DNA from 2 places in the Cytobacillus pseudoceanisediminis genome. Region 2 is predicted to be linked to the other one. Evidence: riboswitches for the same ligand, from Rfam matches in the RefSeq annotation. Region 2 holds a riboswitch; the other holds the start of a gene.
The links. A riboswitch is a leader RNA that binds a small molecule or an ion and turns the genes downstream of it on or off. The one in region 2 is predicted to bind lysine.

Region 1: another riboswitch for lysine. It lies ahead of M5V91_RS25785 (Na+/H+ antiporter NhaC family protein); the one in region 2 lies ahead of M5V91_RS27670 (aspartate kinase).

The regions. Positions count from the first base shown of each region.
Region 1 covers NZ_CP097349.1:4,829,716-4,836,727, forward strand. The annotation lists gene M5V91_RS25775 (HD-GYP domain-containing protein) at 89-1,183, shown strand; gene yunB (sporulation protein YunB) at 1,254-2,000, shown strand; lysine riboswitch at 2,066-2,272, shown strand; gene M5V91_RS25785 (Na+/H+ antiporter NhaC family protein) at 2,445-4,022, shown strand; gene M5V91_RS25790 (YsnF/AvaK domain-containing protein) at 4,111-4,992, opposite strand; partial or broken gene M5V91_RS25795 (sodium-dependent transporter) at 5,455-6,970, shown strand; gene M5V91_RS25800 (methionine/alanine import family NSS transporter small subunit) at 6,970-7,012, shown strand, end outside.
Region 2 covers NZ_CP097349.1:5,198,643-5,205,654, reverse strand. The annotation lists partial or broken gene M5V91_RS27680 (succinate dehydrogenase cytochrome b558 subunit) at 1-192, opposite strand, end outside; partial or broken gene M5V91_RS27675 (YslB family protein) at 624-991, shown strand; partial or broken gene M5V91_RS27670 (aspartate kinase) at 1,053-2,279, opposite strand; lysine riboswitch at 2,470-2,649, opposite strand; gene uvrC (excinuclease ABC subunit UvrC) at 2,778-4,571, opposite strand; gene trxA (thioredoxin) at 4,830-5,144, opposite strand; gene M5V91_RS27655 (electron transfer flavoprotein subunit alpha/FixB family protein) at 5,323-6,300, opposite strand; gene M5V91_RS27650 (electron transfer flavoprotein subunit beta/FixA family protein) at 6,341-7,012, opposite strand, start outside.

The DNA of each region.
Region 1 (7,012 bases), 370 kb from region 2:
ATGCCGGAATTTTGTCGTATAATGTAAATAAAACCAAATTATACCCGAAATATAAAGTAGCACTGAAAAAAGGATATGGGAGATACATATGAGATTAGCAGCAACCAATACAATTGAGACTGGCAGCGTTTTGGCCAAGGCAATATATAATGACAAGGGTCAGGTCCTCTTGCATGAAGGTGTGGAGCTGGCTGATAAATTGATACATAAATTGCAGGAAATGGGTATTACGTATGTGTATATCAGGGATTGGCGCACTGAAGATATCCAATATAAGGACCCTCTGTCTGCCAAAATGCGAACGATGGCTATCCAAACCATAGAATCGGTTCTGAAGGAAGTAGGAGCAAATAAAGATTTATCAGGCTCTTTAGTGATTGAGAAAGCCTCTAAACGGCTATCAGGGCTAATTCGTCAGCTAATCGATGAAATAAGGGGAAATAGAGAGCTGCTTACGATCTTATCAGATGTTTATACATATGACCACTATATTTTCACACACTCCCTGAATGTAACCCTTTATTCTCTGGCAATCGGGATGAAGCTTCAGCTCCTGCCAAAGGAACTTGAAATCCTGGGGCTAGGTGCTATTCTCCATGATGTAGGAAAAATGAAGGTGCCGGCAGATATTCTTTTGAAACCGGGTAAATTGACAGTGAAAGAATTTGAATCAATAAAGAAGCACCCTGAAGATGGATTTAATATATTAAGAAAAGTAGAGACGATTCCGCTCCTTGTTGCACATTGTGCCTTTCAGCATCATGAGCGTTTGAATGGTACCGGCTACCCGCGCGGCCTTGAGGGAGACGAGATACATGATTTCGGCAAGATTATTGCGATTGCCGATGTGTTTGATGCAGTAACATCTAATCGCATTTACAGACAGGCTATGCTTCCGCATGAAGGTCTGGAGATTTTGTATGCAGGGGCAGAAAAGTTATTTGATAAGAGGATAATCGAAGTTTTTCGTCAAGCGGTCGCTGTATATCCTGTGGGTGTTACAGTTGAGCTGAATGATGGCAGGAAAGGCGTTGTCTGCCGGCAGAACGCGGGTCTGAGTGATAGGCCTGTCATCCGCATACTTGAAGAAAAGGGCAGGAATGTCGAGCCATATGAAGCAGATTTGAGGATTGAATTGAATTCTGTCATTATAGGATGCGATACGACTTTTGTACAACAATAAACTATTTTGGATTTTTGAGCCTAGTTCCCTCCTTTACAGCATACATATAGCTTGTAAAGGGGGATTTGTTTTGGCAAAATTTCGCGGCCGGCTGCCCCGGAAAGGTCCTCTGCCATTTCGCTATGTATTTCTATTGACCTTTATATTTTTCGTCATCTCAACTGCTGCCGGCCTATGGATTATCAACGAAGGGCTTAAGCCCACACTTATGAGCTATGCCGATTCACAGACAAGGAAAATCGCATCATTGGTGATAAACAATGCGATTAATAAAAAAATTACCAATGTGATGGATTTGGAAGATATGTTTGAAGCAAGTGAAAGCGGTGTTGTCAGCATCAATGTTGAAAAGCTGAACAGGGTCAAAGCGGAAGTAACCGAACTGGTTCAGGATAATATTAAGAAAGCGGAAAAGGGCGATTTGGATGCTTTGGAGTCCTTTACAGACGTGGAAATCAACACGGAACAAATGGAGAATACAAATGGAATTGTTTATTATGTGCCGCTTGGCCAGGCAACCAATAATGCGCTTCTCGGAAACTTGGGTCCCCGGATACCGGTAAAATTTAATGCAGTGGGCTCTGTTACCTCCAATTTTATAACTGAAACAAAGGATCATGGCATTAATAATGTTGAAGTAAAGGTTCTGGTACGCCTGGATGTGCAGGTTCAAATCATTATTCCTTTTGCCACCAAAATTATCACTGTACAGGAGGATGTGCTTGCCGCTTATGGTATTTACCCAGGAAAGGTCCCGCAATTTTATAATGGCGGAGGGGGCACCTCACCATCAATAGAAATACCGGCCGGCCAATAACACTTGCAAATAGATTAGTATTTTGATAAAATTTCAATATAATTTCATAAAAACCTTATCATATCCGATGGGGTAGAGGCGCAAGATTCAAGAGTACGCTGTGCGAGGATGACAACTAAGACCGCAGCCGAAAGGGAATGTTGCCGAAGCATGATTAGTGAGTCAGAACTAATCTTGCTGGGGTTACTTCGAATAGGAGTAACACTGTCATTATGAGGGGAAAGTATGAATATACTTTGTCAAAGCCTTCATAATGGGGAGCTACAGATCGTGATGGAGAAACTAATTACTTCAAAAGAGTAATGATAGATTTTTCTCTATCGTTACTCTTTTTTTATTTTGACTCTGTCATCATCCTTGTTGTTTCCCCTACGAAAAGCGGAAGGCGCCCGCTTATCGGCGCCTGTAGCTGGACACCAATCAAATTTCAGAGGAGGACAAGTAATGGCAAACACGATTTTCTCCCTGCTTCCGCCTTTGGTAGCAATCGCCATGGTTATCCTGACCAGGCGTGTATTGCTGTCATTGGGAGTGGGAATCGTAACAGCCGCACTATTGCTGGCTGAATTTAGCATCACAGAAACATTCAGCATCATTTGGGATGCTGTAAAAGGAATTTTTGTTTCAGACGGAGAGCTGAACACCTGGAATGTATATATTATTTTATTCTTGCTTGTATTAGGAGTTATTACTGCATTTATATCTATTTCAGGCGGAAGCCGCGCATTTGGAGAATGGGCGATGAAGCGGGTCAAGACCCGTGCAGGCGCACAGATTGTCGGAGCTGTTTTAGGTATTATCATATTCATTGACGACTATTTCAATGCTCTGGCAGTCGGACAGATTTCACGTCCGATTACTGACAGGCAGCGCGTTTCCCGTGCGAAACTTGCCTATTTGATTGATTCGACTTCAGCACCTGTTTGTGTGGTTTCACCAGTATCAAGCTGGGGAGCTTACATCATTGCGCTGATTGGAACTATCCTTGCTGCCCATAATGTTAGCGAGTATTCAGCTTTCTCGGCATTTATTCAAATGATTCCAATGAATCTTTATGTATGGGCTACACTTGCTATTGTGTTTATTGTTGCAATAAGGGGCATCGAAATTGGGCCAATGAGGGTACATGAGAAGCGGGCAGTTGAAGAGGGACTTGTAATGGATCCTGAGAAGCCTGCACCTGGTGAGCTTAAAGACGACCTTCCAACAAGTTCAAAAGGATCAGTCGGAGATCTTGTGTGGCCGATTATTGCCCTTGTCATTGGTACAGTTGGTGCGATGCTTTGGACGGGGTCACAAGCGGTTGAAGGAAATGCGACGATCCTGCAAATTTTTGAAAACACAGATGTATCGAAGTCACTTATCCTTGGCGGCCTCGTAGGTCTAGTGGTTTCAATGGGATTATTCTTCCGTCAGGCCTTTGTTTTGAAAGGTGTTAACGCAAATGTTTTTGGCAAAGGGGTATGGGAAGGCGTAAAATCCATGCTTCCAGCTGTTTATATCTTGCTGTTTGCCTGGGCGATTGTTGATCTGATCGGCCGTCTGGAAACTGGAAAGTATTTGGCAGGTATTGTGGAAAGTTCCAATATGAGCACTTCATGGCTTCCGCTTTTACTTTTCCTCATCGCGGGAATTATGGCATTCAGTACTGGAACCTCATGGGGATCTTTCGGCATCCTGCTTCCGATTGCTGGAGACATTGCTGCTGCAACAGATATCGCGCTGTTATTGCCGGCTATGTCAGCGGTCCTTGCCGGAGCGGTTTTCGGAGATCATTGTTCACCTATTTCCGATACAACTATTCTTTCCTCAACTGGAGCAGGGTGTAACCATATAGACCATGTGATGACGCAGCTTCCATACGCCTTGATTTCAGCGGGTATCGCAGCTGTTGGTTATTTAATCGTCGGGTTTACTGGAAGCACTGCTATCGCATTACTCACAGTGGCTGTTCTTGTTGCGGCATTTGCTTTCGTTGGCCGTGGCAAAAAAGAAGCCTGGCAGGAAAATAAGGCTAGTTAAAACCTATAGAAAAAGGCTTTCTCTTTGAGAAAGCCTTTTGGTGTTCATCCATCATATTAAAGAGGTCCCCCGGAAGGGACCTTTTTAATTATAGGTTGTCATTATTTTTTCTATTAAGAGAACGATTTAAGTCTTCATCGTCAGTAACATATTCTTGGCCGCCTTCTAGATGCACTTCTTCTTTCTTGAGGTTTTCTTTAACCTGCTGGGTTTCCTGAACTTCCCGTTTGCCTACGACAATTTCTTCGGTGACAACAGGCCTTTTGGAGACTTCTACACGCTCTTCTGTAATTGGGATCCTGATTGTTTCCTCATCTGATATAGGTGATGTGCTTGCACCAGTTGGATCATCCACTCTTCTTCTTTCTACATACACTTCTTCATGCTCTACCGGTACATTAATTGCTTTTTGTTCTTCCACAACATCTTTATGGATTTCAACTTCTCCGGCTTGAACACGTTCTTTTGACACATCCAGCTGTTCTTCCCGAAGTTTTAATGATTGTTCATCTTCTTCAGCGGGATTCCTCTGCTGGCTATATCCCCCATTGTAAGTGCTGTCCACATTGGCTTCAGCAGTTCCGGCATTGGTAAAGCCTGTTGCAGTATCCATTCTATCACTGTATAAAATGATTTTTCCCTCGTTTACATAAGCTTCATACTTGCGTGCTTCATCATCTGACATGCCCAGTTCCCTGAACTTTTCACCTGCAGAGTCGCTGCTCATGCGATCATCATCAAACCATGATGCCAGACTATTTAAGAATCCCGCGCTCTCGCTGCTGTCTCTATCTTTAGTCTCGAAGGTCTCTGTATGAACACCGGTTTTATCTTCAAGAGACGTATCCAGGTGTTCTGTCTGTCCAATGATGGATAGATCCTGAACAGGGTATCCGTCATTCTGCAGTTCTTGAATGGCATTTACTACTTCCCTTTGTGAATTATAAACTCCGATAATATTGGCATCCATTTGTAAAAACCTCCTTTGTAGTGCTTTATGCTATATTTGGTAATGGTTAAGCACATTGATTATATTCCCGGGTCTTAGAAGAGCAAACAAGGTTAATTTTGGCATCTTACCAATTTTATTTTGAATTTTCTGAATAAAAAATGAAAGTTTTTAGCTTTTAAGAATAAATTTTACTAAGGGGGTGAGGACAAAGAATATATTGATCAGCTTTGGTGGAATAACTCCTGGCCGAGTTGAATTCTAATGATAATTAAAATACGAGTATACTAATTTTTTATGTGCTTTACTCTGGCAATGTACTAAAATAAATTATTTCGAAAAATAATACTATTAGGAAAATAATGTTTTGACAGATTATCAAAAACTAGCTATACTAGGCTTAGTTAGATTTAATTATCTGAAAATATAAAAAGTTCCCATTGTTCTTTTTAATTGGGAATATTTACAGGGGTAGTAATTACTATGGAGAATCGTCCGCAGTGGGGATCCAGAGCTGGCTTTATAATGGCAGCAGTGGGTTCTGCAATTGGTCTAGGAAACATTTGGCGTTTCCCTGCAGTTGCATATGAAAATGGAGGGGAGCATTCTTTTTCCGTATTTATTTGCTCTGCTGACAGCAGGTATACCGCTTCTGATTATGGAATTTACAATTGGCCATAAGTATCGGGGTTCAGCACCACTGTCTTATGCTAGATTAAGTAAAAAATACGAATGGTTAGGCTGGTGGCAGGTAGCCATCTCATTTGTCATTTCAACATATTATGCGGTTATTATCGCATGGGCGATGTCTTTCGCAGGCTTTTCGTTTAATCTCAAATGGGGTGACGATCCAAACGGATTCCTCTTTGGAGAATATTTGAAGCTTTCTGAAACGCCAGGAGATATTGGCGGGATTGTCCCAGGAGTTTTTATTCCGTTAGTTATTGTTTGGGCAGTAACACTTGGCATCCTGTTCAAGGGAATTAAAAAAGGCATCGAAATCGCGAACAAAATCTTTATTCCTGTCCTTGTAGTTTTATTTTTAATTATTGTTGTTCGCGCATTGACGCTTGATGGAGCTATTGCCGGCTTGGATGCATTCTTTAAGCCGAACTGGGAGATGATTGCAGAACCTAAAGTTTGGGTTGCGGCATATGGCCAGATCTTCTTTAGTTTATCAATTGGATTTGCCATCATGGTAACATATTCAAGCTACCTTCCTAAGAAAACGGATCTGACAAACAGTGCTTTCATTACAGGTTTTGCAAACTCTGGATTTGAACTTCTTGCAGGGATCGGAGTTTTTGCCGCATTAGGATTCATGGCTGCACAGCAGGGTGTGGGTATTAATGAAGTTGTATCATCCGGTGTAGGATTAGCATTCGTGGTATTCCCGCAAATCATTAACGAATTCCCTGCTTTAAATGGGTTATTCGGGTCTTTCTTCTTTATCTGTTTAACACTGGCGGGCTTAACTTCGCTAATTTCAATTGTTGAAACATTTGTTGCCGGAGTACAGGATAAGTTTAATGTATCACGTAATAAAGCTGTTCTTGTTGGCGGCGGTTTATCTGCTGTTATTTCCATCCTTTTTGCTACACAGGGCGGTTTATACTTCCTTGATGCAGCTGATTACTTCATTAACCAGTTTGGAGTTGCTTTGGCAGGACTTGTCCAGGTTGTAATTGTTGGATGGGTTTTAAAAGAATTGAAAAATCTTCAAAACCATGCAGATGCTGTTTCCGATATAAAACTTGGGGCATGGTGGAAAGTGTGTTTAATTGGAATTACACCAATCGTGCTTGGTTATATGATGATTCAAAACATTATTACGAATGTTAAAGATAATTATGAAGGATATCCTACAAGCTTCCTGCTCTATTCAGGATGGGGAGTAGCAATTGGAGCCATTATCTTAGGCTTTGTGTTTATGGCAATTAAAAAGAACGAAACACAGACTAAGCTTACGATCCCAAATGATAAGGAGGTATCTCAATAATGTCTGGTGGCGCAATTACAATGATGGTGGTTGGGATGCTCA
Region 2 (7,012 bases):
GATAGATTACAAACGTTTCAAGGAATATTCTGAATGGAAGACTTTCCATGAAATGCGCTGCATTATTAAAAGATTCCTCTCCCCTGTTGCAAAATGGTTCACTACAAGGTGCTGCACCAAAAACAAACCAACCGGTATAACCCCAAGTAATGAATGCAATCTGCGATTAAAAAACTCACGATTACCTGCCATAAACTTTCCCCCTGATTTTAAAAAAATGATGCTGAGCCCCCGCTCAGGACATCATCTCGAAAATGTTATTCATTTTCTTACAATTATGTGACATGTCCATTTTACTCCCAAGATAATAGAGCGTCAAGAAAACGGATACATAAAATGTTCCATATTAATAAAATTTTTAAAAAATATTAGCGGCTAAAAAACATATATTATTTTGCAGTTCAATATGACCCAGTTGCTGCTCTCCAGTATACTGGAATAGTAATTATTTCTATGCAAATCGTTCTATTTTTTCCCGAATTGATATTAACTCTCTCAGCATATTGTATATAATAGAATCATAGAAAGAGGGGAGACTATTGAGCGAATTAGCATCTGCGAAATCCACTAATGAAGATCACATACAGTCAGTTCCGGTTTTTGGCTATGAACTAATCCGGGAAGTGCTGCTGCATGACCTTTTGGGAAATGAAGCACCGGAAATTTTATATTGGGCAGGCAAAAGGATCGCACGCATGTATCCTCTGGAAACAGCCGGCCAGATTGCCGAGTTTTTTATAAACGCCGGCTGGGGAAATCTTTCCATCGCAAACGAATCGAAAAATGAAATTGAAATGGAATTATCCAGCCAGCTGATTACAGACCGCTGCAAAAAAATCATAACTGCACCTTTCAGCTTGAGGCCGGATTTATAGCCCAGCAGATTGAACTTCAAAAAGAAGTCATTTGTGAGGCATTCGAACATCCCCGCAAAAAAACTGGCAAAATCCTTATTACAGTGAAGTGGGATAAAAAGGATCCTGCTGAGTAATATCATATGTACAAACAATAAGCTATCAATTTTGATAGCTTATTGTTTGATATTCCTGGAATTAAGCCTTAACCGGAGAAACCGACAGATTGAATGCATCATGCAAAGCATCAACTGCATCAATCATTTTGCTGTTTTCAACAACCGCCGATACTTTAATTTCTGATGTGCTTACCATTTTCACCGTTATTTCATTCGCGGAAAGCACTTCGAACATTTCTGCAGCCACACCCGGATTGGAAATCATGCCTGAGCCAACAATCGAAACCTTAGCAAGGCCCGATTCCCATTCAATTCTGTCATAATTTAATTGTTCTCTATGCTTTTCCAGCACTTTTACTGTATCTGTGAGATCTTCATTCTTTATTGAAAATGAAAGGTTTGTCGTCTGAGCCTCTGTCATGCTCTGGATAATGATATCAACGTTAATGCGATTTTTGGCAAGCGCCGAGAAAATAGTAGACAATCCAGTCATTGAATTAGGAAGACCAAGAATCGTCACCCTTGTTATATCATCCTCAAATGCCACACCGCGCACGACTAAGTTTTGTTCCATTTTTACTTCCTCCTCAATGATTGTTCCGGCTTCCTTCTCAAGGCTTGAACGCACTTCAAGGGGAAGTCCATAATTTTTCGCAAATTCGACTGCTCTTGGATGGAGCACACCTGCCCCCAAATTGGCCAGTTCAAGCATTTCATCATAGGAAACAGAATATAATTTTCTGGCATTCTTTATAAAGCGGGGATCTGATGTAAATACCCCGGTTACATCAGTATAAATATCACATTTATCAGCTTTAAGTGCTGCAGCCAGTGCAACAGCCGTTGTATCAGATCCGCCCCGGCCAAGTGTGGTGATGGAACCATCTTCAGTCATCCCCTGGAAGCCTGCCACAATTACAATTTTCCCCTGGTTTAATTCACCCTTAATGGTACCTGGATCAATATTCACTATCCTCGCATTGCCATGGACTGCTTCTGTTTTAATGCCTGCCTGCCACCCTGTAAAAGAAACGGCGGGATGCCCTTTCGCATTTAAAGCCATTGCCAATAAAGAGATGGTCACCTGTTCGCCGGTTGTAAGCAGCATGTCCATTTCCCTTTTATCAGGTGAGGGGAAATCTCCCTTGCCATGCCAACCAGCTGATCAGTTGTTTTGCCCATTGCCGAAACAACTACAACAACATCATTTCCCCGATTTTTTCTTCAATTACCCGATTGGCAACATTTTGAATTCTGTCTACAGTCCCCACGGAGGTGCCCCGAATTTCTGCACAATGATTCCCACAGCTTTCCCTTCTTTCTAAAGAAATAGTAATTTTGTGATTTGCCGTCCTATGTAAGTGAAGCATATCAGTTCACTCTGCTGTATTTGACAATGGCCTTAACTCTAAAATACCCTTTTGGGCAATAAAAAAAGCAATGGAATAGTTTACTATCCCATTGCTGTGCAGCCAAAGTATAAAAATGAGCAAACACAGTGAGATAGCTCTCCAGGACGGCATTGTCCTGACAATCCTGCATTTATTCAATGCAGAACCAGCAGAAAAAATGATGAGATTTTCTCCACTTCGGCGAACGTACCCTTTCAAAGCTTTTCATGGAAGCTCATTCTTCTCCAAGCTTTTACTGATGAAGTTCGCACCTCTACCTTCACTTAACGATTCGGTTCATAGTCCCAAAACTTTGTTTGAACTAAATGAACATACGCTTTATCGCTATAAAGTGATATTGATATAAAGTTTGAATTAGTATAACATATCTGAAATTTTCTGTCTATATCCATTTATGACTTAGGATTTCCATTTTGTTCCTCGAGCCTCAACTTCAATTCCTCGGCAACATTCTCAGGAATGCCTATTTTCCTATACTCCTCTATTGGTGCTTCTTTCATTTTCTTTACAGATCCAAAGGCTTTCAGCAGCTGTTTCTTTCGTTTTTCTCCTATGCCGGGAATATCATCAAGAATAGACTGAAAGGCATTTTTCCCGCGAAGCTGGCGATGAAAAGTAATCGCAAAACGATGAACCTCGTCCTGAATTCTCTGAAGCAGATAAAATTCCTGGCTGTTCCTTGCAAGTGGAATAATTTGAAGCGGATTACCATATAAGAGCTGAGAAGTCCTGTGCTTTTCATCCTTCACCAGGCCAGAAATCGGAATATCCAGACCGAGCTCATTTTCAAGCACATCCCGTACAGCTTCAACATGCCCTTTTCCCCCATCAATCATGATTAAGTCCGGAAGCGGCAGCTCTTCTTTCAGTACCCTTGTATATCTGCGCCGGACTACTTCTCTCATGGATTCATAGTCATCAGGGCCTTTAACAGACTTAATCTTATATTTACGGTATTCTCTTTTCTCTGGTTTGCCATCAATAAAGACGATCATGGCTGAAACAGGGTCCGTTCCCTGGATATTTGAATTATCAAATGCTTCTATCCGGTGAGGCGTATATATTCCAAGCTGATCCCCCAGATTTTCTACAGCCTTAATTGTCCGTTCTTCATCACGCTCAATTAAAGAAAACTTCTCCTGGAGAGCAATTTTTGCATTTTTATAAGCAAGCTTCACCAGGTCCTTTTTTTGCCCTCGCTGCGGTTTTAGCACCTTAACATCCAGAAGCTGTTCTGCCATTTCAGCATCAACCGAATCCGGTGCCAATATTTCTCGCGGTTTAAAGTGGTTTGCTTTTGTATAAAACTGGCCGAGGAAAGTTAAGATTTCTTCTTCCGGCTCATTATAAATAGGGAACATTGATACATCTCTTTCAATGAGTTTACCCTGTCTGATGAAGAATACCTGAACACACATCCATCCTTTATCAACCGCATATCCAAATACATCCCGGTCGGTAAAGTCTGTCATTGTCATTTTTTGCTTTTCCATTGTTGCATCTATATGGGCAATTTTATCCCTAAGCTCCTTTGCCCTTTCAAAGTCCAATTCTTCAGCAGCTGCTGTCATTTTTGCAGTCAGGTCTTTTTTAATCTCTTTGTATCCGCCATTCAAGAATTTTGCAATCTCGTCTGTCATTTGCTTATATTGGTCTTCACCTACGGCCTTCACGCATGGCGCAAGACATTGGCCTAAATGATAATAAAGGCAAACTCTGTCCGGAAGAGTTGAACATTTGCGGAGAGGATAAATTCGGTCGAGCAGCTTTTTTGTTTCATTGGCAGCCTGCACATTGGGATATGGTCCGAAGTATTTTCCCCTGTCTTTTTTTACTTTTCTGGTTGTAATTAGACGGGGATGGCGTTCGGCCGTCAATTTGATAAAAGGGTAACTTTTATCGTCCTTCAGCATTACATTATATTTCGGATCATATTTCTTGATCAGATTCATCTCAAGGATCAGTGCTTCCATATCTGAAGAAGTGACAATGTACTCAAAATCTACGATCTCATTAACAAGTCTTAATGTTTTTCCGTCATGTGAGCCTGTGAAATAGGATCTTACACGGTTTTTCAGGATTTTTGCCTTCCCCACGTATATGATGGTACCCTGCCTGTCTTTCATCAAATAACATCCCGGCTGGGCAGGAAGCAGCATCAGTTTATTTTTTATCGTATCATTCATGGCACTACACCTCCCCGGTTAAAACTTTTTATTGAAGTTCAATTTATTCATTGTTTGGCATAATCATTTTGGGGTGAAAGCTAGTATAATACTTTGTTTGCGCTGGCAGCAAACCAATATTATTTAGCCGCTAATATGCAGATGGCACATTATTACCATCTTATTATATCAGCCTGGAAACCTGCAGCATAACAACAAAACCCATATGACAAAAAAATCCCGATGTCCTTATGGGACACCGGGAAAATTCCTTATAAATTACGCATGTTTTGAAAGTAATTCAGCGAGAGCCTCTTTCGGCTGGAAACCAACCACTTTATCTACAACTTCACCGTCTTTTAGAACGATTAATGTCGGAATGCTCATTACGCCAAACTTTCCAGCAGTTTCCTGGTTTTCGTCAACATCGATTTTTACAATTTTTACTTTATCGCCCATTTCAGAATCAAGCTCTTCTAAAACAGGAGCGATCATTTTACAAGGGCCGCACCAAGGAGCCCAGAAATCTGCCAATACTAATCCCGAACCAGTCTCAGCAGTGAAGTTTTGGTCAGTTGCATGTGAAATAGCCATTTGATATGCCTCCTAAAATTTAACTCAAATACTAACGACAGTATACCATCGTTTATTATATGTTGCGAACAATCTGCTCGATCGTAATTTACCCTATTTGGAACAGATTATTCTCTTTCTTTCCCTATTGGCACTATGTATAATGGGCGGCCATCAGCCGCCCATTCGATATACTATCTTATGCATTTACTTTAAGCTTTTTGAATTCTTCAGTTAACAGTGGAACAACCTCAAACAGATCTCCAACAATACCATAATCAGCTACTTTAAAGATATTGGCTTCCGGATCTTTGTTAATGGCTACGATTACTTTTGAGTTGGACATCCCAGCTAAATGCTGAATAGCACCGGAGATGCCGCAAGCAATATATAGATCTGGTGTTACAACCTTACCGGTTTGGCCAATTTGCAGCGAGTAGTCACAATAATCAGCATCACAAGCTCCGCGTGATGCACCCACTGCTCCATTTAGAACCGAAGCAAGTTCTTTTAATGGCTCAAAGCCTTCCTCGCTCTTAACGCCGCGGCCGCCGGCAATGATAACCTTAGCTTCGGATAAATCAACGCCTTCACTTGCTTTGCGGACAACTTCCTTAATGATCGTGCGAAGATCTTTGATTTCTGCTGCAACAGAAGCAATATCTCCTGATCTTGATTCATCTTTCTCCAATGGAGCTATGTTGTTTGGACGAATTGTTGCAAAGAGGAGGCCATCTGTAACAATTTTCTTTTCAAAAGCTTTACCTGAATAAATCGGGCGTGTGAACACCAGGTTGCCGCCTGCCTCTTCAAGGCTCGTTACGTCAGAGATTAAACCTGACTCCAGCTTGGCAGCAATTTTAGGAGCGAGATCTTTCCCTAATGCTGTATGTCCAAAAATCAGGCCTTCCGGACTTTCGGAATCAATCACAGCCATTAAAGCCTGTGAAAAGCCGTCAGGAGTATACTGCTTCAGCTTTTCATCTTCAACAGTTACAACACGGTCAGCACCATAGTGAATCATTTCATTAGCTAAAGCGCTTACAGAATCACCAATTAAAACACCTACAACCTCTCCGCCTTCTGACGCAGTCTTACCAGCTGCAACAGCTTCGAAGGATACATTACGCAATGAACCGTCACGGACTTCACCTAACACTAATACTTTTCTAGCCATATGTTTTACCCCCTGCGTTATTATTATCAGTTATTGATGATCAGACAACTTTGGCTTCAGTATGAAGAAGTTTCACAAGTTCCTTAACTTGATCTTCCAGCTCGCCTTCAAGAACTTTTCCTGCTTCCTTCTTAGGAGGCAAATAGATTTCAATTGTTTTTGTTTTGGCTTCAACATCGTCCTCATCAAGATCAAGATCATCAAGCTCAAGCTCATCAAGTGGCTTCTTTTTTGCCTTCATAATTCCCGGCAAAGATGGATAGCGCGGCTCATTTAACCCCTGCTGAGCTGTGACCAATAATGGAAGTGATGTCTCAATTACTTCTGAATCCCCTTCAACATCGCGCACTACTGTCGCAGAGCTGCCATTGATATCAAGCTTTGTAATAGTTGTTACATAAGAAATGCCCAAAATTTCTGCTACACGAGGTCCAACCTGTCCCGAACCCCCATCAATTGCTACATTTCCTGCAATGATTAAGTCAGCATCTTTGTCTTTCAAGTATTCGGATAAGATTTTTGCAGTCGTGTATTGATCTCCACCTTCAAGATCATCTTCTGTATTTATTAATACAGCTTTATCGGCACCCATCGCAAGAGCGGTACGGAGCTGCTTTTCAGCTTCTTCTGTTCCTACGGAAACAACCGTCACTTCTCCGCCATTCGCATCCCGAACCTGGATTGCTTCTTCAATTGCATATTCATCATATGG